2 regions of the Salipiger bruguierae genome follow, and region 2 is predicted to be linked to the other one. Evidence: riboswitches for the same ligand, from Rfam matches in the RefSeq annotation. Region 2 holds a riboswitch; the other holds the start of a gene.

Region 1 (10,575 bases), 380 kb from region 2:
CAGCTACAACAAGACGGATGCCGACGATCCCGAGATCAACGCCGAGGCCGTGACCTGCGAGGACGAGGCCGACTGCACCTATCCCGCCGGCAGCGAGGGCGTGGTCAACAAGGACGCCTCGCTACTGCTGCGCTGGACACCGAGCGACCGCAACAGCGTCGATCTCGAACTCGGCTGGTCGCGTCAGGGCAACCTCTACGCCGGGGATTCCCTGCTGTCGAACGCGCTCGGCTCGGGCGGCACCGACCTCATCAACGAGCTGGCCTCGGACGCGGAAGAGACCAACGTCATGGAACGCGGCACGCTCGCGCTCACCCACAACGGCAGCTACGGCTGGGGCGAGACGATGAGCTACCTGCAATACGAGCACACCGACAACCGCCGCCTCGGCGAGGCCGGCGCGGGCGGCAGCGAGGGGCGGATCAACGGCGAGGACTGGGACAGCGCGCTGCTGCAGGCGATCTCCGGCAAGTCCGAGGCCTATGTCGGCCACACGCTGCTGGGCCGTCCCTCGGCGCTGACGCTGGGCGCCGAGCTGCGCCACGAGAAGCTGGACCTCGGCGACTACAGCTCCTTCGCGACGGTCGAGTCCGACGAGTTCGACCCCGCCGGCGGCGCCGAGGTCACCGAGCAGACCACGATCGGCCTCTATCTCGAGGACAATATCGAGTGGACCGACCGGCTGACGCTCACGCCCTCGGTCCGGCTCGATCACGCCGACACCTTCGGCTACAACTGGTCCGGCGGGCTCAACGCCTCCTACGCGATCAATTCCTCCTGGACGCTGAAGGGCGGCGTCGCCCGGGCCTTCAAGTCGCCGACGCTCTACCAGCTGTCGGAGAACTACGTCTACGTCACCTCGGGGAACGGCTGCCCCTATCCCTACCAGGGCAACGGCCCGTGCTACGTGCTCTCGAACCCCGACCTCGACCCCGAGACCTCGATCAACAAGGAAATCGGCGTCCAGTACAGCGGCGAGACGGGCATCAACGCGACGCTGACCTACTTCCACAACGACTACCACGACAAGATCCAGGCCGGCACCGAGCAGGTCGGCTCCGCCCTCGTCTACCAGCGCGGCGCCTGGCGCGAGGGCCGGCTCTACCAGTGGGAGAACATCCCGAACTCCCGCGTGCAGGGGCTCGAGGGCAGCTTCGCCGCGCCGCTCGGCGAGCGCCTGTCACTGGCGATCAACGGCACCTACATGATCGAATCCGTGCAGGATCTCGAACTCGAGGGCGCCGGGTCGGTCGAGGTTCCGCTGTCGCTGGTGCCGGACTACACGATCAACGCCTCGCTCACCTGGCAGGTCAGCGACAGGTTCGCGCTGCTGCCCTCGCTGACCCATTACGGCCCGACCGAGGCGACCGAGTACAGCGGCTCGACCGGCTACGCGGTGGAGGACACCGAGGACCGCGATCCCTACACGCTGGTCAACCTCGGCATGACCTACGCCTTCGACAACGGCTTTGACCTCAAGGCCGGGGTGACCAACCTCTTCGACAAAGAAATCCTGCGCTCGGGCGACGGGGCCAACACCTACAACGAGCCCGGCCGCGCCTATTACTTCGGCCTGACCAAGACCTTCTGATCCGAAGACCATCAGGGAGAGAAAACAAAGCGCCGCCTGCAACTTGCGGGCGGCGCTTCATGTTGATCGACGCGGCATTTCGCGCGACCCGAACATGAAAAAGCGGCGCCCGGGTCTCCGGCCGCGGCTCTGGAAGGTCAGCCCGGGATCAGAAGTCCCAGTCCTCGTCCTCGGTCGCGACCGCCTTGCCGATCACGTAGGACGAGCCAGAGCCCGAGAAGAAGTCGTGGTTCTCGCTGTCGGGGCTCAGCGCCGCCAGGATCGCCGGGTTCACCTCTGCGGCCTCTGGCGGGAAAAGCGCCTCGAAACCAAGATTCTGCAGCGCCTTGTTCGCGTTATAGTGGAGGAAGGCCTTCACCTCCTCGCTCAGACCGATGCCGTCGTAGAGCTCCTCGGTGTAGCGCGCCTCGATGTCGTAGAGCTCGAACAGCAGCGAGAAGGCGTAATCCTTCAGCTCGGCCTTGCGCTCGGCGCTCTCGCGCTCCAGCGCGCGCTGGAACTTGTAGCCGATGTAATAGCCGTGCACCGCCTCGTCGCGGATGATCAGGCGGATCAGGTCGGCGGTGTTGGTCAGCTTGGCGCGGCTCGACCAGTACATCGGCAGGTAGAAGCCCGAGTAGAACAGGAAGCTCTCGAGGAAGACCGAGGCGATCTTGCGCTTCAGCGGGTCGGCCCCGGCGGCATAGGTCTCGAGCACGGCGCGGGCCTTGGCCTGCAGGTGCGGGTTCTCGTCCGACCAGCGGAAGGCCTCGTCGACCTCGCGCGTCGAGCAGAGCGTCGAGAAGATCGAGCTGTAGCTGCGCGCGTGCACCGCTTCCATGAAGGCGATGTTGGTCAGCACCGCCTCTTCGTGGGGGGTCTGCGCATCGGGCATCATCGCCGGCGCGCCGACCGAGTTCTGGATCGTGTCGAGCAGCGTCAGGCCGGTGAAGACGCGGATGGTCAGCTGCTTCTCGGCGTCGGTCAGCGTCGCCCAGCTCTGCACGTCGTTCGACAGCGGCACCTTCTCGGGCAGCCAGAAATTGACGGTCAGGCGGTTCCAGACCTCGAGGTCCTTGTCATCCTGCAGCCGGTTCCAGTTGATCGCCCGCGGCACGGCGGGGGAAGTGACGGTGTCCTTCATGGCGGATCATCCCATTCGCGGGCCTTCGGCCCTCAGTCAGACGGAGCGCGCGCCCGCGCCCCTTTTCATCTTTCGAAAAATACTCCGGGGGTGCGGGGGCAGCGCCCCCGCGTCATCCCCTCAGAGCGTGCAGGACACGCAGCCCTGCACCTCGGTGCCCTCGAGCGCGGTCTGGCGCAGGCGCACGTAGTAGATCGTCTTGATCCCCTTCTTCCACGCGTAGATCTGCGCGCGGTTGATGTCCCGCGTCGTCGCCTCGGCGGGGAAGAACAGCGTCAGCGACAGGCCCTGGTCGACGTGCTCGGTGGCCGCGGCATAGGTGTCGATGAGCTTTTCCGGGCCGATCTCGTAGGCGTCGCGGTAATACTCGAGGTTGTCGTTGTTCATGAAGGCGGCCGGGTAGTAGACGCGGCCGATCTTGCCTTCCTTGCGGATCTCGATCTTCGACACGATCGGGTGGATCGAGGAGGTCGAGTTGTTGATGTAGCTGATCGAGCCGGTCGGCGGCACCGCCTGCAGGTTGCGGTTGTAGAGCCCGTGCGCCATCACGTCGGCCTTCAGCGCCTCCCAGTCGGCGCGGGTGGGCAAGGCGATACCGTCGAAGAGCGCGGTGACGGTCTCGCTCTCGGGCAGCCAGTCGCGGGTGACGTACTTGTCGAAGAAGCTGCCGTCGGCGTACTTGGACGCCTCGAAGCCCTTGAAGGTCATGCCCCGTTCCTGCGCCATCGCGCAGGAGGCGCGCAGCGCGTGATAGGCCACGGCGGCGAAGTAGACCGAGGTGAACTCGACGCCTTCGTCGGAGCCGTAGTGGACGTGCTCGCGGGCGAGGTAGCCGTGCAGGTTCATCTGCCCGAGGCCGATCGCGCGGCTCTCGTCGTTGCCGCGGCGGATCGAGGGCACGCTGTCGATCGCCGACATTTCCGACACCGCGGTCAGCGCGCGGATCGCGGTCTCGATCGAGGCGCCGAAATCGGGGCCATCCATGGTCTTGGCGATGTTCATCGAGCCGAGGTTGCACGAGATGTCGGTGCCGAGCCTGGAATAGCTCAGGTCGTCGTTGAACTCCGACGCCTCGGCCACCTGCAGGATCTCCGAGCAGAGGTTCGACATGGTGATCCGGCCCGCCACCGGGTTCGCCGCGTTCACCGTGTCCTCGAACATGATGTAGGGATAGCCGCTCTCGAACTGGATCTCGGCCAGCGTCTGGAAGAAGGCGCGGGCGTTGATCTTGGTCTTGCGGATGCGCTTGTCCTCGACCATCTCCTCGTATTTCTCGCTGACCGAGATCTCGGAGAAGGGCACGCCGTAGACCTTCTGCACGTCATGCGGCGAGAAGAGGTACATCGGCTCGTTGCGCTTGGCGAGTTCGAAGGTCACGTCGGGGATGACCACGCCAAGGCTGAGGGTCTTGATGCGGATCTTCTCGTCGGCGTTCTCGCGCTTGGTGTCGAGGAACTTCAGGATGTCGGGATGGTGCGCGTTGAGATAGACCGCGCCCGCGCCCTGGCGGGCACCGAGCTGGTTGGCGTAGGAGAAGCTGTCCTCGAGCAGCTTCATCACCGGGATCACGCCCGAGGACTGGTTCTCGATGCCCTTGATCGGCGCGCCGGCCTCGCGGATGTTGGTCAGCATCAGGGCGACGCCGCCGCCGCGCTTCGAGAGCTGCAGCGACGAGTTGATCGCCCGCCCGATGCTTTCCATGTTGTCCTCGATGCGCAGCAGGAAGCAGGAGATCAGCTCGCCCCGGCTCTTCTTGCCTGCGTTGAGGAAGGTCGGCGTGGCGGGCTGGAACCGGCCCGAGAGCATCTCTTCCATGAAGGACATGGCCAGCGCCTCGTCGCCGCGCGCCAGCGCGAGCGCGACCATCACCACGCGGTCCTCGTAGCGCTCGAGGAAGCGTTTCCCGTCGCGGGTCTTCAGCGTGTAGGAGGTGTAGTACTTGAACGCGCCGAGGAAGGTCGGGAAGCGGAACTTCTTGGCAAAGGCCGCGTCCCAGATCTTCTGCAGGAAGGCGGGCGCGTACTGCTCGAGCACCTCCGCCTCGTAATAGCCTTCCTCGACGAGGTAGCCGAGCTTTTCCGTCAGCGAGTGGAAGAACACGGTGTTCTGGTTCACGTGCTGCAGGAAGTACTGCCGTGCCGCCATGCGGTCGGCCTCGAAGCGGATGTTGCCGTCCGCGTCGTAGAGGTTCAGCATGGCGTTGAGCGCGTGGTAGTCCAGCGTCTCGTTCAGGCGGTCAAGCATGGGGTCCCCCAGAAAGCGTCGAGCCCGTCGTTGACGCGGGCGAAATCCTTGGTCGTTCCCGCCAGCTCGAAGGAATAGAGCAGGGGGACGTTGCATTTTTGCGCAATGACACGGCCGGCGAGCGCGAAGGTCTCGCCGAAATTGCGGTTGCCGCCGGCAATCACGCCGCGCAGCAGCGCGCGGCGGGCCGGGTCGTTGAGAAAGCGGATCACCTGTTTCGGCACCGCGCCGCGCCCCTCGCCATCGGCGTAGGTCGGGCAGATCAGCACGAAGGGATCGAGCGTCTCGGGCGTCATCTCCTTGGGCGACACCGGGATGCGCGCCCCCGCCCGGCCGAGGCTGGCGACGAAGCGCGCGGTGTTGCCGCTGGCAGAGGAGAAGTAGACGAGCCCCGACATGCCCGGTCCCGCCGTGCTCAGTTCGCGAGGCGCGCGATCAGATCCGGGCGGAAGCCCGACCAGTGATCGTCGCCGAAGGTCACGACGGGCGCCTGGCGGTAGCCGAGTTCGGTGACCAGCGACATCGCCGCGTCGTCCTCGGTGAGGTCGATCACGTTGTAGTCCAGCCCCTTGGCGTCGAGCGCGCGGGTGGTGGCGGTGCACTGCACGCAGGCGGGTTTCGAGTAGACGGTGATCATGCTCTTGCGTCCTCAGCTTGGAAGGCGGCGACGCGTCACCGGGCGGGGCCTGCCCGCCGCGTTTTCGCACGCCCCGAACCCTCCGTTCGTGGTCATTCAGTCGGGCCTTCGGCAGGTCTCCTGGCTTGGCGGGTCGTGGTTCCGGCCGCGCCTTCCCGGGGTGTCCCAGTGGCTCTCGGGGCCTTCACTCGCCGCTTACAGTTGCGGGGGCAGCACCGGGTTTCCACCGGTTTCCCTCTTAGCGCCGCGCCGGGCCGTCGCCCGACTCGATGAACCGAAAAGCAACTATATCTAGAACACCGCAGCCCAATTGCGTCAATATGCTGTTGTGCGAGGGCGGGCTCAAATAAATCGAGCTGCCCGCAACTGCAGCATGTGTGCCACGGTGGAGCCCGCCCGGAGCCCGTGTGGAAAGGGCCTTCCGCCCGGCCATGCAATGAGGACAAGACGGCTCTGCAGGATTGTGCGTTGTCCGGGGCGGGGGCGGCGCGTAGATATCCCCCTGTCGACGCGGCAACGCGTCAAACGATTTCCCGGGGTCTTTCTCCTCCTCCCTCAACCCCGGAAATCTGCGGCGACCCTTCTCCTCCTCCCTTGGGGTCGCCGCACCTCCCCCTCCTGCGACGACTTTTCCGGCGACGAATTTTTCGGCATCCGTCGATCCGGCCGCCTCTGTGCGCGGTTTTCGCGCCCGCCATCTGGCCTTCGCCCGCCGCGCTGCCTATGCAGGCGCAAAAGGCTCCGCCGTTCCAGCAGGATATCCCCATGCCGCATATCGTCCTCGTCGCCACCGGCGGCACCATCGCTTCCTTCGCCGCCACCGAGGGCGGGCCGGTCAGCGCCGGGCTGAGCGGCGACGCGCTGCTGCAGAGCCTGCACGCGCCGCTGCCGGGGATCACCGTCGAGGTCGACAATTTCACCGTCGCAGGCAGCAACGCGCTGACGCTGGAGGCGGTGCACGGCGTCTGCCGCCACATCGACGCGCGGCTGTCCGAGCCGGGGGTGGACGGGGTGGTCGTCACCCATGGTACCGATACCATGGAGGAGAGCGCCTTCCTCGCCCGGCTGCTGGTCCGCTCGGACAAGCCCGTGGTCTTCACCGGCGCGCAGCGCCACGCCGGCCAGCCCGACACCGACGGGCCGCGCAACATGCGCGACGCGATCCTCGCCGCCGCGATCCCGGACCTGACCGGCGTCGGCGCGGTGATCCTCTTCGAGGGCGAGATCCACGGCGCGCGCCATGTCAGCAAGGTCCACGCCTCGCGCGTCGACACCTTCCGCTCGAACGGCCACGGCAAGCTCGGCGAGGTCGACGAGGACGAGGTGCATCTCTACACCCGCCCGGCGCGCCCGCGCCTCGTGCTCGACGCGCCGTTGCTCGACCCCGAGGTGGAGCTCGTGGCGGCGGGGCTCGGCAGCACGCCGCGCTACCTCGAGTGGTGCGCGTCGAGCGGCGTCTCGGGCGTGGTGATCGAGGCTTTCGGCCGGGGCAACGCGCCCAAGGGCTACGCCGAGGCGATCCGCAAGCTGGTCGCGGCGGGCATCCCGGTGATCCTCGCCACCCGCTGCACCGAGGGGCGGACCCGCGCCATCTACGGCTCGGACGGCGGCGCCGTCACCCTGGTCGAGGCAGGCGCCATCCTTGCCGGGGATCTGAGCGCGGCCAAGGCGCGGTTGCTGCTGGCGGCGCTGCTGCCGACGCTGCCCGCTGGGCCGGAGCGGCTGGCGCTGATCGCCGAGGCGGTCACGAAGGTCTGATCGCGCGCCCCGGGGTTTCTTCCGGGGCGGCACGGGCATTTCCGCCGCGCCTGCCTATCTTGACCGGAACGCAGGCAGAGCAGGACAGCCCATGACCCCCATCCCCGATCGCATCGGTCCGATCCTCTATTTCCGCGCCGCCGGGGAAGGGGCCCTGCGGGTCGCCGCGCTGGTTGCCCGGCCCGAGGGCGAGACGCCGGGCGAGATGGAGGTCGCAGGCACGCCGGTCGCCCCGCGCCTGCTGGCGGGCTGCGCCGGGCGGCAGGTCTGGCGCTACGATCTGACCCTGCCGCAAGCCGCGCCGGTCTACAGCTTCGAGGGCACCCTGCACCGGGTGGTCGCCGATCTTTCGGGCGACATGCGTATCGCCTTCGTCTCCTGCAACGGCGAGGAACATGGAGATCTCGGCCGCGACGCCGCCGAGCGCAACGCCATGTGGCAGCGCCTGCTTGGCCAGCACCGCAGCTGGCCCTTTGCCCTGATGCTGATGGGCGGCGACCAGATCTACGCCGACGAGGCGACGGACGGCCACCCGCTCACCGAGGACTGGCCCGTGAGCCTGCCCGAGGCGACGCCCGCGCAGCTCGCCGATCTGGAAACCCACCTGCGCGCCCGCTTCTTCGAGCGCTACCTGCGCACCTTCGCCGCGCCCGGCTTTGCCGAGATCTCGGCCGAGGTGCCCGCGCTCTGCGTCTGGGACGATCACGACATCTGCGACGGCTGGGGCTCGCTGCGCCGCGAGGCCACCGCCTCGGCGATCGGCCAGCTGCTCTTCCGCGTCGCGCGCGAGACCTACCTGCTGTTCCAGCACGGGGCCACCGAGGCGGACGTGCCGGAGCTCTTCCTCGACCCCGCGGGGCGCAGCCTTTCCTGGCGGCACGAGCTGCCGGGGCTCACGCTCTTCGGCCCCGACCTGCGCTCGGAGCGCGGGCGGCGGCAGGTGATGGGCCCGGCGGGCTGGCGGGCCGTCGAGACCACGAGGGGCGGCGCGCATACCTTCCTCGTCTCCTCGGTGCCGCTGCTCGGCCCGCGCCTGTCGCTGGTCGAGAGCCTGATGATGGCGATCCCGAGGATGCAGAAATACGAGGATGACCTGCGCGACCAGTGGCAGAGCCACGCCCACCGCGAGGAATGGCGCCGGATGCTCGCCGAGGTGCTGCGGATGCGCGGGGCAGGGCCGGTGACGGTCCTGTCGGGCGAGATCCACCTTGCCACCCGGGCCGAGATGGGCGGCGGCGCGGAAGCTATCCACCAGCTCGTCGCCTCGGGCATCTCGCACCGCGCCCCGCCCAAGGGTTACGCGCGCTGCCTCGGCGCGCTGGCCGGGCTGGGCGAGGCGCCGCTGCCGGGCCACCCGATCCGGATCCGGCCGCTGCCGGGGCATGGGCCGCGCTACGTGGCCGAGCGCAACTACCTGCGGCTCGAGCGCCGTGCCGGGCAATGGCGCGCGGTCTGGGAACTTGAGGAAAGCGGCGCGACGCCGCCCATGGCGCTGTGACGCATCCGTGACAAATATGCTGCATTTCCAACATATATTCAGAAAGGCGACAGACCGCCGCATGCGCAACGTCAGCGGGTACGAATCACCTGACCCGCCCCTCCCGTCTGGCTAGACTGTCCGCGCAGGAGGGACCACGGCGTCGGGCTGGACCGCCCCCGAGGGGGCCATGCCGGCGCCTGCCTTCGTCCCGCGCAAGGATGACCATCCTATGGGAGAATTGAAATGGACGGAAACGACGTCAATCCCGGCGGCAAGTGCCCGGTGATGCACGGCGGCCTGACCGAGAGCGGCCATTCGGTAACCAGCTGGTGGCCGAAGAGCCTGAACCTCGACATCCTGAGCCAGCACGATCTCAAGACCAACCCGATGGGGCCGGACTTCGATTACCGCGAGGAGCTGAAGACGCTGGATGTCGAAGCGCTGAAGGATGACCTGCGCGCACTGATGAAGGACAGCCAGGACTGGTGGCCGGCCGATTGGGGCAGCTACGTCGGCATGTTCGCCCGCGTCGCATGGCACGCCGCCGGATCCTACCGCCTCGCCGATGGCCGCGGCGGCGGCGGCACCGGCAACCAGCGTTTCGCGCCGCTGAACTCCTGGCCGGACAACGTCAACACCGACAAGGGCCGCCGCCTGCTGTGGCCGATCAAGAAGAAATACGGCAACAAGATCAGCTGGGCCGACCTGATGATCCTCTCCGGGACGATCGCCTACGAGGTCGCCGGGCTCAAGACTTTCGGCTTCGGTTTCGGCCGCGAGGACATCTGGCACCCCGAGAAGGACGTCTACTGGGGCGCCGAGAAGGAATGGCTCGCCCCCTCCGACGGGCGCTACGGCGATCTCGGTGACGCCGCCTCGCTCGAGAACCCGCTCTCGGCCGTGCAGATGGGCCTCATCTACGTGAACCCCGAGGGGGTGAACGGCCAGCCGGACCCGATGAAGACCGCCGCCATGGTGCGCGAGACCTTCAAGCGAATGGCGATGAACGACGAGGAGACCGCGGCGCTGACCGCGGGCGGGCACACCATCGGCAAGAGCCACGGCAACGGCAACCCCGCCGACCTCAGCCCCGATCCCGAGGACGCCGGGCCCGAGTACCAGGGCATCGGCTGGATGAACACCAAGGGCCGCGGCATCGGCCGCGACACGGTGGTCTCGGGCATCGAGGGCGCCTGGACCACCCATCCCACGCAGTGGGACATGGGCTGGTTCGACATGCTCTTCGGCCACGAGTGGGAGCTGAAGAAATCCCCCGCCGGCGCCTGGCAATGGATGCCGGTGGACATCAAGGAAGAGGACATGCCCGCCGACGTCGAGGATCCCTCGATCAAGTGCATGCCGATGATGACCGACGCCGACATGGCGATGAAGGTGGACCCGGTCTACAACGCGATCTGCCAGAAGTTCATGGCCGATCCGGCCTATTTCGCCGACACCTTCGCCCGCGCCTGGTTCAAGCTCACCCACCGCGACCTCGGGCCGAAGTCGCGCTACCTCGGCCCGGACGTGCCCGCCGAGGATCTGATCTGGCAGGATCCCGTCCCCGCGGGGACAACCACCTACGACGTCGCCGCGGTGAAGAAGAAGATCGCGGAGTCGGGCCTGAGCGTGCCCGACCTCGTCTCGACCGCCTGGGACAGCGCCCGCACCTTCCGCGGCTCGGACATGCGCGGCGGTGCCAATGGCGCGCGCATCCGCCTCTCGCCGCAGAAGGACTGGGA
Region 2 (10,575 bases):
GAAGACCACTGGACCCGCGTGCCTGACATCGCCGGGGCGGTCGCCGCGCTGGATGGGGCGCCGCGGCGCGTGATGCTTGCGGTGGGCCGGATGCACCTGCCTGACTTTGCGGCGAACCCGCAGCACGCCTACCTGCTGCGCCTCGTCGATCCGCCGCAGGAGCGCCCGGAGTTCCCCGAGCATCATGTCATCGTCGACCGCGGTCCCTTCACGCTCGAGGGCGACATGGCACTGATGCGCGCGCATGGCATCGAGCTGGTGGTCTCGAAGAATTCGGGCGGCGAGGGGGCCTTGGCCAAGATCGCCGCGGCACGGGCGCTCGGCCTGCCGGTGATCATGATCGACCGGCCCTGCGTGCCCGAGCGGACCGAGACCCATGACGTCGAGGGGGTGCTGCGCTGGCTGGATCATGTTGGCACCGACCTTGGCGTGTAGACGAAAGGCGCGCCCGCGCGGGGGATGAGCCGCGTTGCCGAGGAGCCGACGATGACCACGGTGCGCATGTCCGCCATTCCGGGCTCGCAGCGGTCCAGCGGCACGACGCGGATCTCCTCCTCGGGGGTCGAGACGGCGCGGGCGAAGATCACCGGGCGGGCGTCGCCGCAGCTTTCCTGCAGCACGTTGAGCACCCGCGCGAAGCCCTCGGGGCGGGATTTCGAGCGGGGGTTGTAGAAGGCCATGGCGAAATCCGCCTCGGCGGCGAGGCGCAGGCGGCGCTCGATCAGCGCCCAGGGCTTGAGGTTGTCGCTGAGGTTGATGGCGCAGAAGTCATGCCCCAGCGGCGCGCCCGCGCGGGCGGCGGCGGCGAGCATGGCGGTGATGCCGGGCAGCACGCGGATGTCGAGCTCGCGCCAGGCCCGCGGCCCGGCCTCGACCGCCTCGAACACCGCCGAGGCCATGGCGAAGACGCCGGGATCGCCCGACGAGACCACCACCACCGAGCGGCCCTCGCGGGCCATCTCCAGCGCGTGCCGGGCGCGGTCGATCTCGACCCGGTTGTCCGAAGGGTGCAGCGTGAGGCCCGGGCGCGGGGCGACGCGGGCGACGTAGGGGATGTAGCCCACCACGTCCGTGGCCTCGGCGAGCGCGGCCAAGACCTCTGGCGTGACCAGCGTGTCGGACCCGGGGCCGAGCCCCGCGATGACCAGCCGCCCGCTCATGGCCGCCGCCCCTGTCCGTGCACCAGCACGATGGAGAAATAGGGGGTGACCCGGCCCTCGGCCTCCGAGAGCCGCTGCACGCGCTGCTCGGGCATGGCCGCGTATTCCACCAGCCAGGCGGCGTCGTAGCGGCCCGCGGCTTGCAGGGCGCGGCGGACCTTCTCGATGTTGCGGCCGATCTTCATGATGACCAGCGCGTCGGCGCGGGCGATCTGCCGGGTGAGCTCGTCCTCGGGCAGGGTGCCCATGAGCGTGCTCATCACGTCGTCGCCCCAGGTGATCGGCTGTCCGGTGGCGCACCAGGCGGCGGCCATGCCGGGGATCGCGGGCACGACCTGCAGCGGCACCTGCCCCTCGAGCCGGGTGAAGAGATGCATGAACGAGCCGTAGAAGAACGGGTCGCCCTCGGCCAGCACCAGCACCTCGTGCCCGGCGTCCGACAGCGCCCTCAGCTTCGCGGTGCAGTCCTCGTAGAAGGCCGAGAGCAGGGCGTTGTAGCGCGGGTCCGAGAGCGGGATCTCGGTGGTCACCGGGTAGTCCATAGCGATCTCGACCACGTCCTCGCGCAGCATCCCCTCGACAATGCGCCGCGCCTGCCCCTGCCGTCCGGCCTTGCGGAAATAGGCGACGTGGCGCGCCGCCCGCAGCAGCCGGTCGGCGCGCACCGACATGAGCTCGGGATCGCCCGGGCCGAGCCCGACGCCCCATATGGTGCCCTGCACCTGAACCTGCGCCACGGGGGCGGTGCCGATCTCGCCCTGCACGTTCATTCGGCGCGGCTCGCGAGCGCGTTGATCGCGGCGACGGTGATCGCGCTGCCGCCGAGCCGGCCTTCGACGATTGCGCAGGGGGCGGGTTGCGCCTGCCAGAGCGCCGCCTTGCTCTCGAGCGCGCCGACGAAACCGACCGGGCAGCCGATGATCGCCGCGGGGCGCGGGCAGGCCGGGTCCTCGAGCATGTTCAGCAGGTGGAAGAGCGCCGTCGGGGCATTGCCGATGGCGACCAGCGCACCGCCGAGATGCGGCCGCCAGAGTTCCAGCGCCGCGGCCGAGCGGGTGTTGCCCATCTCCTGCGCCATGCCCGGCACGGCGGGATCGTGGAGCGTGCAGATCACCGGGTTGCCGGCGGGCAGGCGGGGGCGGGTGACGCCCTCGGACACCATGCGTGCGTCGCAGAGGATCGGCGCGCCCTCCGCCAGCGCCCTGCGTGCGGCTGTCGCGAAGCCCGGCGAGAAGCGGATCCGCGCCTCGAGCCCGACCATGCCCGCCGCGTGGATCATCCGCACGGCGACCGGCTCCTCCTCGGGGGTGAACCGCGCGAGGTCGGCCTCGGCGCGGATCGTCGCGAAGCTCTGCCTGTAGATGGCCGCGCCATCCTTTTCGTAGTCATAGGGCATCAGGGCATCCCCGGAAGAAGGGTGGGAAGATCGTCGATCTGGGCGGGCGAGAGCCCCTCGAGGTCGGGCGTGTCCGCGGGCGCGCCGTCCCGGATCAGGTCGAAACCGCCGTCGCGGCCGACCAGCGTGACCGGCGCGGCGCGGGGAAAGGCGCAGCCCTTGGCGCAGCCCGAGACATGCAGCGGCTCGGCGAGCCTCGGCGCGAGCCGGGTGGCGAGCGGGCGCGTCTCGACCGTCGCCTGCGGGCAGAAGGGGGTGCCGGGGCAGGCATGGGCGGCAAGGAGCGGATCGCCGGGGGCGGTGACGAAGCCCGGAGCATCGGTGCCGGGTCGGGCCCCGGTGAGGCAGAAGAGCCGCCCGGTCATCAGCCGCATCGCCTCGGCCCCGCTGCGCGCGACGAGGTCAGCAAGTGCGGCTGCGTCGATCGCGCCGAAGGGCGCGCCGAGGATTTGGCCGTCCTCGGTGCGGCCGGGACTGGGCGCGGGACCGGCGGCACGCGGTGCGGCCTGCTGCCATTCCGGCGGCAGCGCGACCCGTTTCAGGTGCCGCGCCATGCGCCCGGACTCCCTGCCGCCCGTGGCGACGAACCATGCGGCCATCTCCGCCAGCGCGTGCATCGCCTTCGCCTCGGTCACCGGAAGACCCTTGGCCGCCCCGTCCGCCCGCAGGATCAGCCCGCCGCCCAAGCCAGGCTCGAACCGGAAATCCGCCGAGCCCGCCGCCAGTTGCCCCCGCGCGCCGCTGTCGAGCGCAAAGCCCATCTTGCTTGGCAGCGGCGGCAGCGCCGGAAGCGCCGCGAGCATGGCCCCGTGCAGCCGGTCGGTAAGGTCTCCGGGCCGCCAGTCCACCGGCATCAGGATGTTCCGCCGCGCCTCGACCACCGGGTCCGCGTCGATCAGCCCGAGCGCGCCCAGCCCCTCGAGCAGCGCCGGGAAATCCTCCTCGGACACGCCGCGCACCTGCAGGTTGGCGCGCGAGGTCAGCTCCAGCGTGCCGTTGCCGTGCCTCCGGGAGAGCGCGCAGAGCGCCGCCACCTGCGCCGCGCCCAGCTCGGCCCGGAACGGCCGCACCCGCACCACCAGCCCGTCGCCGGACAGCATCGGGCGGTGCGCCCCGGGGCACCAGCCCCTGACCCGCGGCGCGCTCATGGCTCAGCCCCCGGCCCGGCCAGCGCCGAGTTGCGCCGGGTCTGCCAGAGCCCGGCCTCGCGCAGAGCGTGGAACCGCGCCAGCATCGCGGCATGGGCGCCGGGGTTGGCCGCGCGCAGGAAGGCCTCGGTCGCCGGATCGCCCAGCGTCGCCGCATGGTAGAGGTCGAAGAGATGCGGGCCGACCGCCCCGGCAAGCTGCGCGAAGGCCGCCATGTGCTCGAGCGTCGCGGCGATCTCGGCGGCGCCGCGGAAGCCATGGGCGCGCATCCCGGCGATCCACGCCGGGTTGGCGGCGCGGGCCTGCACGACGCGGGCGATCTCCTCGGGCAGGGCGCGGGCGCGGGGGCGCGCCGGGTCGGTCGCGTCGAGGTGGTAGAGCGTGGCCCGCCCGCCGGTCACCGCCTGCGCGGCGGCGAATCCGGCCTCGTGCGCGGCGTAGTCGGCGGCCAGCAGCAGGTCGGTCTCGGGCAGGTCCTGCGGGTGCACGAAGGCCTCGGCCCCGGCCACCCGCGCGCGGATCCCGGCCTCGTCCCGCACCGCGCGCGCGCCGTCCAACGCCCAGGCCGAGGCGGCAAGCCAGGCCTCGCCCGCCGCGCGCCGCGCTGCCTCGCCGGAGCCGTCGAGCGCCGCCCCCATGCCGAGCCCGAAGCTGCCCGGCGCGGGCCCGTAGACGCGCGCGCCCGGAAGAGTCCCGGAATAGGGGTTCCAGTCCGTCGCCTCGTCGCGGGCGGCGAGCGCGGCGATCACCTGCCCGAAGAGCCCGGTCAGCACCGGGAAGACATCGCGGAAAAGGCCCGAGACCCGCAGCGTGACGTCGATCCGCGGGCGGTCGAGCTCGGCGACCGGCAGTATCTCGAAGCCCGAGACCCGGCCCGACCCCGCGTCCCAGCGCGGCTTCACCCCGAGGAGGTGCAGCGCCATGGCGAACTCCTCGCCGGCGGTGCGCATCGTCGCCGAACCCCAGAGGTCGACCACCAGCCCGCGCGGCCAGTCGCCGTGGTCCTGCAGGTGGCGGCGCATCAGCTCCTCGGCGAGCGCCACCCCCTGCGCAAAAGCGGCGCGGCTCGGCACGGCGCGCGGGTCGGTGGTGAAGAGGTTGCGCCCGGTCGGCAGCACGTCGCGCCGCCCGCGGAAGGGCGAGCCCGAGGGGCCGCCGTCGATCCGCCGCCCGTCGAGCGCGGCGATGAGCGCGGCGCGCTCGGCATGGGCCGAGGCGGCGATTTCCGGCTCCGCCCCGCCCGCGGGCAGGCGCCCCCAGACGTGCAGCCCCTCGCCGAAGCGGCTCTCCTTGACGTCGCAGACGAAGCGGTCGATGCGGGGGATCGCCTCGGCGGCGGAGGTGGTGCCGTCCAGCCCGAGATCGGCCTCGAGTCCGCGCGCCCGCGCCTCGGCGCGGATGTCCTCCTGCAGCCGCGCGCGGCGGCGCGGGTCGAGCCCGTCGGCGGTCGAGAACTCGTCGAGCAGCGCCTCGAGATGCGCCAGATGGTCCGGCGTCCCGCTCTCGCGCAGCGGCGGCGGGACGTGGCCGAGGGTGAGTGCGCCGATCCGCCGCTTGGCCTGCGCCGCCTCGCCGGGATCGTTGACGATGAACGGGTAGAGCACCGGCAGCGCGCCGGTCAGGGCCTGCGGCCAGCAGTGATCCGACAGCGCCACCGACTTGCCCGGCAGCCATTCCAGCGTGCCATGCGCACCGACATGGACAAGCGTGTCCACCCGGGTCTGAAGCCAGAGATGGAAGGCGACATAGGCGTGGCGCGGCACGCGGGAGAGGTCGTGGTACTCGTCCGCGCGCTGCTCCGGGGTGCCGCGCTCGGGCTGCAGGGCGACCACCGCGGTGCCGAGCTCGACCGCGGCGAGGCGGAAGGCGCCGTCCTCGGCGGAGGCATCCTCCTCGGGTGCGCCCCAGGCGGCGGAGAGCTGGTCCTGCATCGCTGCCGGAAGGCGGGCGAGCATGGCGCGGTACTCCGCCAGCGGCAGCCGGAGTTCGCGCGCCTGCAGCCGCCGTTCCAGCCCGCCGCAGTCCTCGGGAATGGAATAGCCGGCGGCCCGCAGGTCATCGAGGATGGCGCGGGCCGAGGCCGGGGCGTCGAGGCCGACCGCGTGGCCGAGGTTCCAGTCCTTGCCGGGATAGGTCGAGAGCACGATCCCCACGCGGCGCGCGGCGGCGGGCGTCGCCGCGAGCCGCAGCCAGCCCATGACCCGCGCGACCGCGCTCGCGATCCCGGCGGCATGGGGGTGGTGCAGGGCGCGGGCAAACTGCAGGTCCGGGTCGCGCGCGTCCGGCCGCTTGAACGAGACGACCCCGGCCAGCAGCCGCCCGTCGACCTCGGGCAGCACCACGTGCATGGCGAGGTCGGCGGGGGAGAGCCCGCGCTCCGCGCCGGTCCAGGCGGCCTCGGTCGAGGTCGCGAGCGCCACCTGGAAGACCGGCACGCCCGCCACGTCGAGCGGCGAGCCCGCCGTCCCGCCGGCGCTGAAGGCGGTGGCGTTGACGATGGCATCGGGGGCGAGCCGCGCCACCTCGGCGCGCAGCGCGGCGACCGTGGCGGGGTCCTTCAGCGAGGGCGCAAAGAGCCCGATCACCGCGCAGCCCTCTGCCCGGAACGCCTCGAAGAGCGCCCGCACCGGCGCCATGTCCGCCGCCGCGAGATGGGCGCGGTAGAAGACCAGCAGCACCCGCCGCCCCTTCTTCTCTTTCCAAATACGCCGGGGAGCGCGAGGGGCAGCGCCCCTCGCATCTTCGCCCGCCAGCGCCTCGAGCGGCTCCGCGCCGGTCTCCGGGGTCCATGTCCCGGCCTGCGGCAGGGCGGGCGGGCTGCGCAGCGGCGCGGCCGCCAGCCCCGAGGCGAGCGCCAGTTGCGCCAGCGCCGCCCGCGCGGCCTCGGGCCCGCCGCTGTCGCAGAGCTGGGCGAGGCGGCGCAGGGTCGAGAGCGGCAGGGTCGAGACCTCGTCGAGCGCCGGGTCGGGCCGTCCGTCGCCCGGCAGCACCGCCAGCGCGATGCGCCTCTGCCGCGCCAGCGCCTGCAACTGCTGGAGCCCGTAGTCCCAGTAGGCCCGCCCGCCGATCAGCCGCACGAGGATGCCCTTCGCCCCCGCGAGCGTGCGCTCCACGTAGGTGTCGACCGACAGCGGATGGCGCAGCTGCGCAAGGCTCGCGAGCCGCAGCGAGGGCAGGGCGCCCTCCGGCCCGCCGCCCGAATGCCAGGCGTCCGCAAAGGCCCCGAGGTCGCTGTCGGAGAAGGAGAGCACAACCAGGTCCGCCGGATCCTGCATCAGATCCGTCGGGGTCTCGAGGTCCTCGAGCCCGTGGCTTTCGCGGAAGACGACGTGCATCGCGGCCTAGCCCACCACGTCGAGCGCGGCGCGGCTCAGCGCGGCGCGGATCTCGTCCTCGCGGATGCCCTCGTGCTCGGCGATCACCACCAGCCGCCCGGCGCGGGGCTCGCCCGGGCGCCACGGGCGGTCGTACTGGTGGCGCACCCGCGCGCCCACCGCCTGCACCAAGAGCCGCATCGGCTTGCCGCTCACCGCGGCGTAGCCCTTCACCCGCAGGATGTCGTGGCTGCGCGCCAGCGCCTCGATGGCGTGGACCAGTTGCGCCGGATCGCCGAGCTCGGGGAGATCGACGGTGAGCGACGCGAAGTCGTCGTGATCGTGGTCATGCGGCGTGTCGTGGTGGCTGGGGCGCGCCTCGAGATCGTCCTCGGCAGCCGCCCCGAGCCCGAGGATCACCCGCGGGTCGATGGCACCCTCGGCGACCTCGATCACCGGCAGCGGGCGCGGTGCCTCGGCGGCGATGACCTCGCGCGCACGGGCAACACCCGCGGGCCCGGCGAGGTCGGGCTTGGTCAGCAGCACGAGATCGGCGCAGGCGATCTGGTCCTCGAACACCTCCGAGAGCGGGGTCTCGTGGTCGAGGCTCTCGTCGGCGGCGCGCTGCGCGTCCACCGCCGCCACGTCGGGCGCGAAGCGGCCCGCCGCCACCGCCTCGGCATCGGCCAGCGCGATCACCCCGTCGACGGTGATGCGGGCGCGGATCTGCGGCCAGTCGAATGCCTTCAGCAGCGGCTTCGGCAGGGCGAGGCCCGAGGTCTCGATGAGGATGTGGTCGGGGCGCGGCTCGAGCGCCAGCAGCGCCTCGATCGTCGGGATGAAGTCGTCGGCGACGGTGCAGCAGATGCAGCCGTTGGCCAGCTCGACGATGTTCTCGGCCGGGCAGTCGGGCAGGGCGCAGCCGCGCAGGATTTCGCCGTCGACGCCGACGTCGCCGAACTCGTTGACCACCACCGCGAGCCGACGCCCGCCGGGGTTGTGCATCAGGTGGCTCACGAGGGTCGTCTTGCCCGAGCCGAGAAAGCCGGTGATCACGGTGACGGGGAGTTTCGATAGATCGGCCATGTCAGCTGTCCTCTGCGCGGTGGGGGTCGGTGTGGGTGAGCGGGGGGATCCGGGCGACGCAATTGCGCTTGAAATGCTCGGGGCGCTGGCGCCACGGGATCACCCCGTCGGGCGCGGCGTGGTACTGCGCGGCCCCTGCAAGGATCATTTCGGGATGCGCCGCCTCGTCGACGTTGGAAAAGACGTAGGTCCATTTCCCCGCCCCGCCGCGCAGGGCCACCGTGCAGCCGTGGTCGCAGTTCTGCAGGCATTCGGTCGCGGTGATCCGCAGCCCGTCGGGCCGCTCCAGCGCGGTGATCCCGTCGTAGAGCGCCCGGCCGGGCCGCCGCTCGTCCCGCGGGTCGGCCCCCGCCCGGCGGCAGGTCACGCAGACCAGCAGCTCGGTGTCGCTCTGCTGTGGCGTGTGCGCACAGTCCTTCATTCGTGTCGCCTCTTTGTTGGGCGCACAGGGGTAACGGCGGAATGGATCCCGGGCACGGGAACACCCCGACACCGGCACACCCCGTCCGGTCTCAAAAGTCATGGCTGGCAGGTCTCCCGGCTCACGGAATTCCGGGCTTTCGGCCCGACGGACGCTCTGCCTTCCCAGCCTGTCGGCCAGTGGCTTTCCGAGCGCCCTTTCCCGTTCACGGTCGCGGGGGCGGCTGTGCCTGGCCGCGATCTCTCGCGGCTGCACATTCCCTTTTCACCCGTTTACACGGGCACCAGCGTGGGGTCAGATCGCCCGGAAATCCGCCCCCTGTCAAGACCGGAGAGAGCAGCATGAGCGACGAGGCAAACATCCGCCACGCCGAAAAGATGAAGAAAATCAAGGCCGCGCGGGACCGGATGATGGAAGGAAAGACCGGTGAGAAGGGGCTGATCCTCGTCCATACCGGCCCCGGCAAGGGCAAGTCCTCCTCGGGCTTCGGGATGATCCTGCGCTGCATCGCCCATGGCATGCCCTGCGCCGTGGTGCAGTTCATCAAGGGCAACTGGGTGACCGGCGAGGCGAAGATGATCCGCGAGAAATTCGCCGACGAGTGCCGCTTCTTCGTCTCCGGCGAGGGCTTCACCTGGGAGACGCAGGACCGCGAGCGCGACATCGCGGCGGCGCAGCGCGGCTGGCAGATCGCGCAGGCGCAGATCCTCGATCCCGAGGTGCGCTTCGTGCTGCTCGACGAGATCAACATCGCGCTGCGCTACGGCTATCTGGACATCGACGAGGTGGTCACTTTCCTGCTCGAGCGGAAGCCGCCGATGACCCACGTCTGCCTGACCGGGCGCAACGCCAAGCCCGAGCTGATCGAGGCGGCGGATCTCGTGACCGAAATGACGTTGGTCAAGCACCCGTTCCGCGACGGGATCAAGGCGCAGCAGGGCGTGGAGTTCTGAGCTCTCGGGAAGTGAGCGCCGCCTCAAGCTGGTCCCAGCGGTCCGAGGGCGGCAGGCCGAGGCGGATCCAGCTTTCTGAGTAGGGGAAGACCCGCGTCCAGATCCGCCGCGCGGCGAGATGCTCCTGCGCGGCCCGCGCGTCGGGGGTGGCATAGGTCCGGAAGAGCGGCGAGCCGCCGACCAGCTGCCATCCCGCGCCGCGCGCCAGCGCATCCAGCTTTGCGGCACCATGCGTGAGGCGGGCAGTCGTCTCCGTCTGCCAGTCCTTGTCCAGAAGCGCGGCCGAGGCGATCTCGATCGCCGGGCCCGAGACCGGCCACGGCCCCGCGAGCTCGGCCAGCCGGTCGCCGAGCGCGCCATGCGCCAGTGCGAAGCCGAGCCGCAGCCCGGCGAGCCCGTAGAACTTGCCGAAGGAGCGCAGCACGACCACGTTCGGCAGCTCGCTGCCGAGGCGCGGCGCGAGGGACAGCCCCGGTTCGGGGTCGCCAAAGCTCTCGTCCACCACCAGCAGCCCGACGCGCCCGGCCAGCGCCGCGAGCGCCTCGGGAGGGGTGCGCCGCCCGTCGGGATTGTTGGGGTTCACCACCACCGCAAGGTCGGCGCCGGCGAGTGCGTCGAGGTCGCGGGCCTCGGTGACCTCCCAGCCGCCCGCGCGCAGTGCGGCGGCGTGTTCGTTGTAGGTCGGCGCCAGCACCGCGGCCCGGCCTGGCGCGCGCAGCATCGGCACGATCTGGATCGCCCCCTGCGCGCCGTTCACCGCGACGATGCGGGCGGGGCAGCCGTAGGCCGCACGGGCGGCCGCGATCAGCCGGGCCATGTCGCTCCTGCGCGGCAGCACGGCCCAGGCCTCGGCAGGGATCGGCGGCACCGGGTAGGGATCGGGGTTGATCCCGGTCGAGAGATCGAGCCACGCCGCCCGGTCGCCGCCGAAGCGGGCCATGGCGGCGTCAAGGTTGCCGCCGTGGTCGCGGGCGGTGCTGGGGATCGGGTCGGCGAGGCTGTCCATGCGGCTCACCGGAACAGGATCAGCGCGGCAAGCGCAAGGGCGCAGAGCGCCATCGCCCGCCGGTAGAGCGCCAGCGCGCGGCCGAGATCGC

What was found. Region 2 has a riboswitch for cobalamin ahead of PVT71_RS20895 (DUF1636 domain-containing protein). Riboswitches for the same ligand answer to the same signal wherever they lie in the genome.
Region 1: another riboswitch for cobalamin. It lies ahead of nrdH (glutaredoxin-like protein NrdH); the one in region 2 lies ahead of PVT71_RS20895 (DUF1636 domain-containing protein).

The regions. Positions count from the first base shown of each region.
Region 1 is NZ_CP123385.1:22,241-32,815, forward strand. Features, by position in the region: gene PVT71_RS14360 (FepA family TonB-dependent siderophore receptor) at 1-1,591, shown strand, start outside; gene nrdF (class 1b ribonucleoside-diphosphate reductase subunit beta) at 1,740-2,714, opposite strand; gene nrdE (class 1b ribonucleoside-diphosphate reductase subunit alpha) at 2,835-4,958, opposite strand; gene nrdI (class Ib ribonucleoside-diphosphate reductase assembly flavoprotein NrdI) at 4,943-5,356, opposite strand; gene nrdH (glutaredoxin-like protein NrdH) at 5,374-5,595, opposite strand; cobalamin riboswitch at 5,688-5,889, opposite strand; gene PVT71_RS14385 (asparaginase) at 6,361-7,353, shown strand; gene PVT71_RS14390 (alkaline phosphatase D family protein) at 7,445-8,851, shown strand; gene katG (catalase/peroxidase HPI) at 9,077-10,575, shown strand, end outside.
Region 2 is NZ_CP123385.1:1,396,418-1,406,992, forward strand. Features, by position in the region: gene PVT71_RS20860 (cobalt-precorrin-6A reductase) at 1-435, shown strand, start outside; gene cobJ (precorrin-3B C(17)-methyltransferase) at 408-1,160, opposite strand; gene PVT71_RS20870 (precorrin-2 C(20)-methyltransferase) at 1,157-1,930, opposite strand; gene PVT71_RS20875 (precorrin-8X methylmutase) at 1,927-2,556, opposite strand; gene PVT71_RS20880 (cobalamin biosynthesis protein CobG) at 2,556-3,704, opposite strand; gene cobN (cobaltochelatase subunit CobN) at 3,701-7,039, opposite strand; gene cobW (cobalamin biosynthesis protein CobW) at 7,046-8,104, opposite strand; gene PVT71_RS20895 (DUF1636 domain-containing protein) at 8,106-8,525, opposite strand; cobalamin riboswitch at 8,614-8,828, opposite strand; gene cobO (cob(I)yrinic acid a,c-diamide adenosyltransferase) at 8,867-9,478, shown strand; gene cobD (threonine-phosphate decarboxylase CobD) at 9,450-10,484, opposite strand; gene cbiB (adenosylcobinamide-phosphate synthase CbiB) at 10,490-10,575, opposite strand, start outside.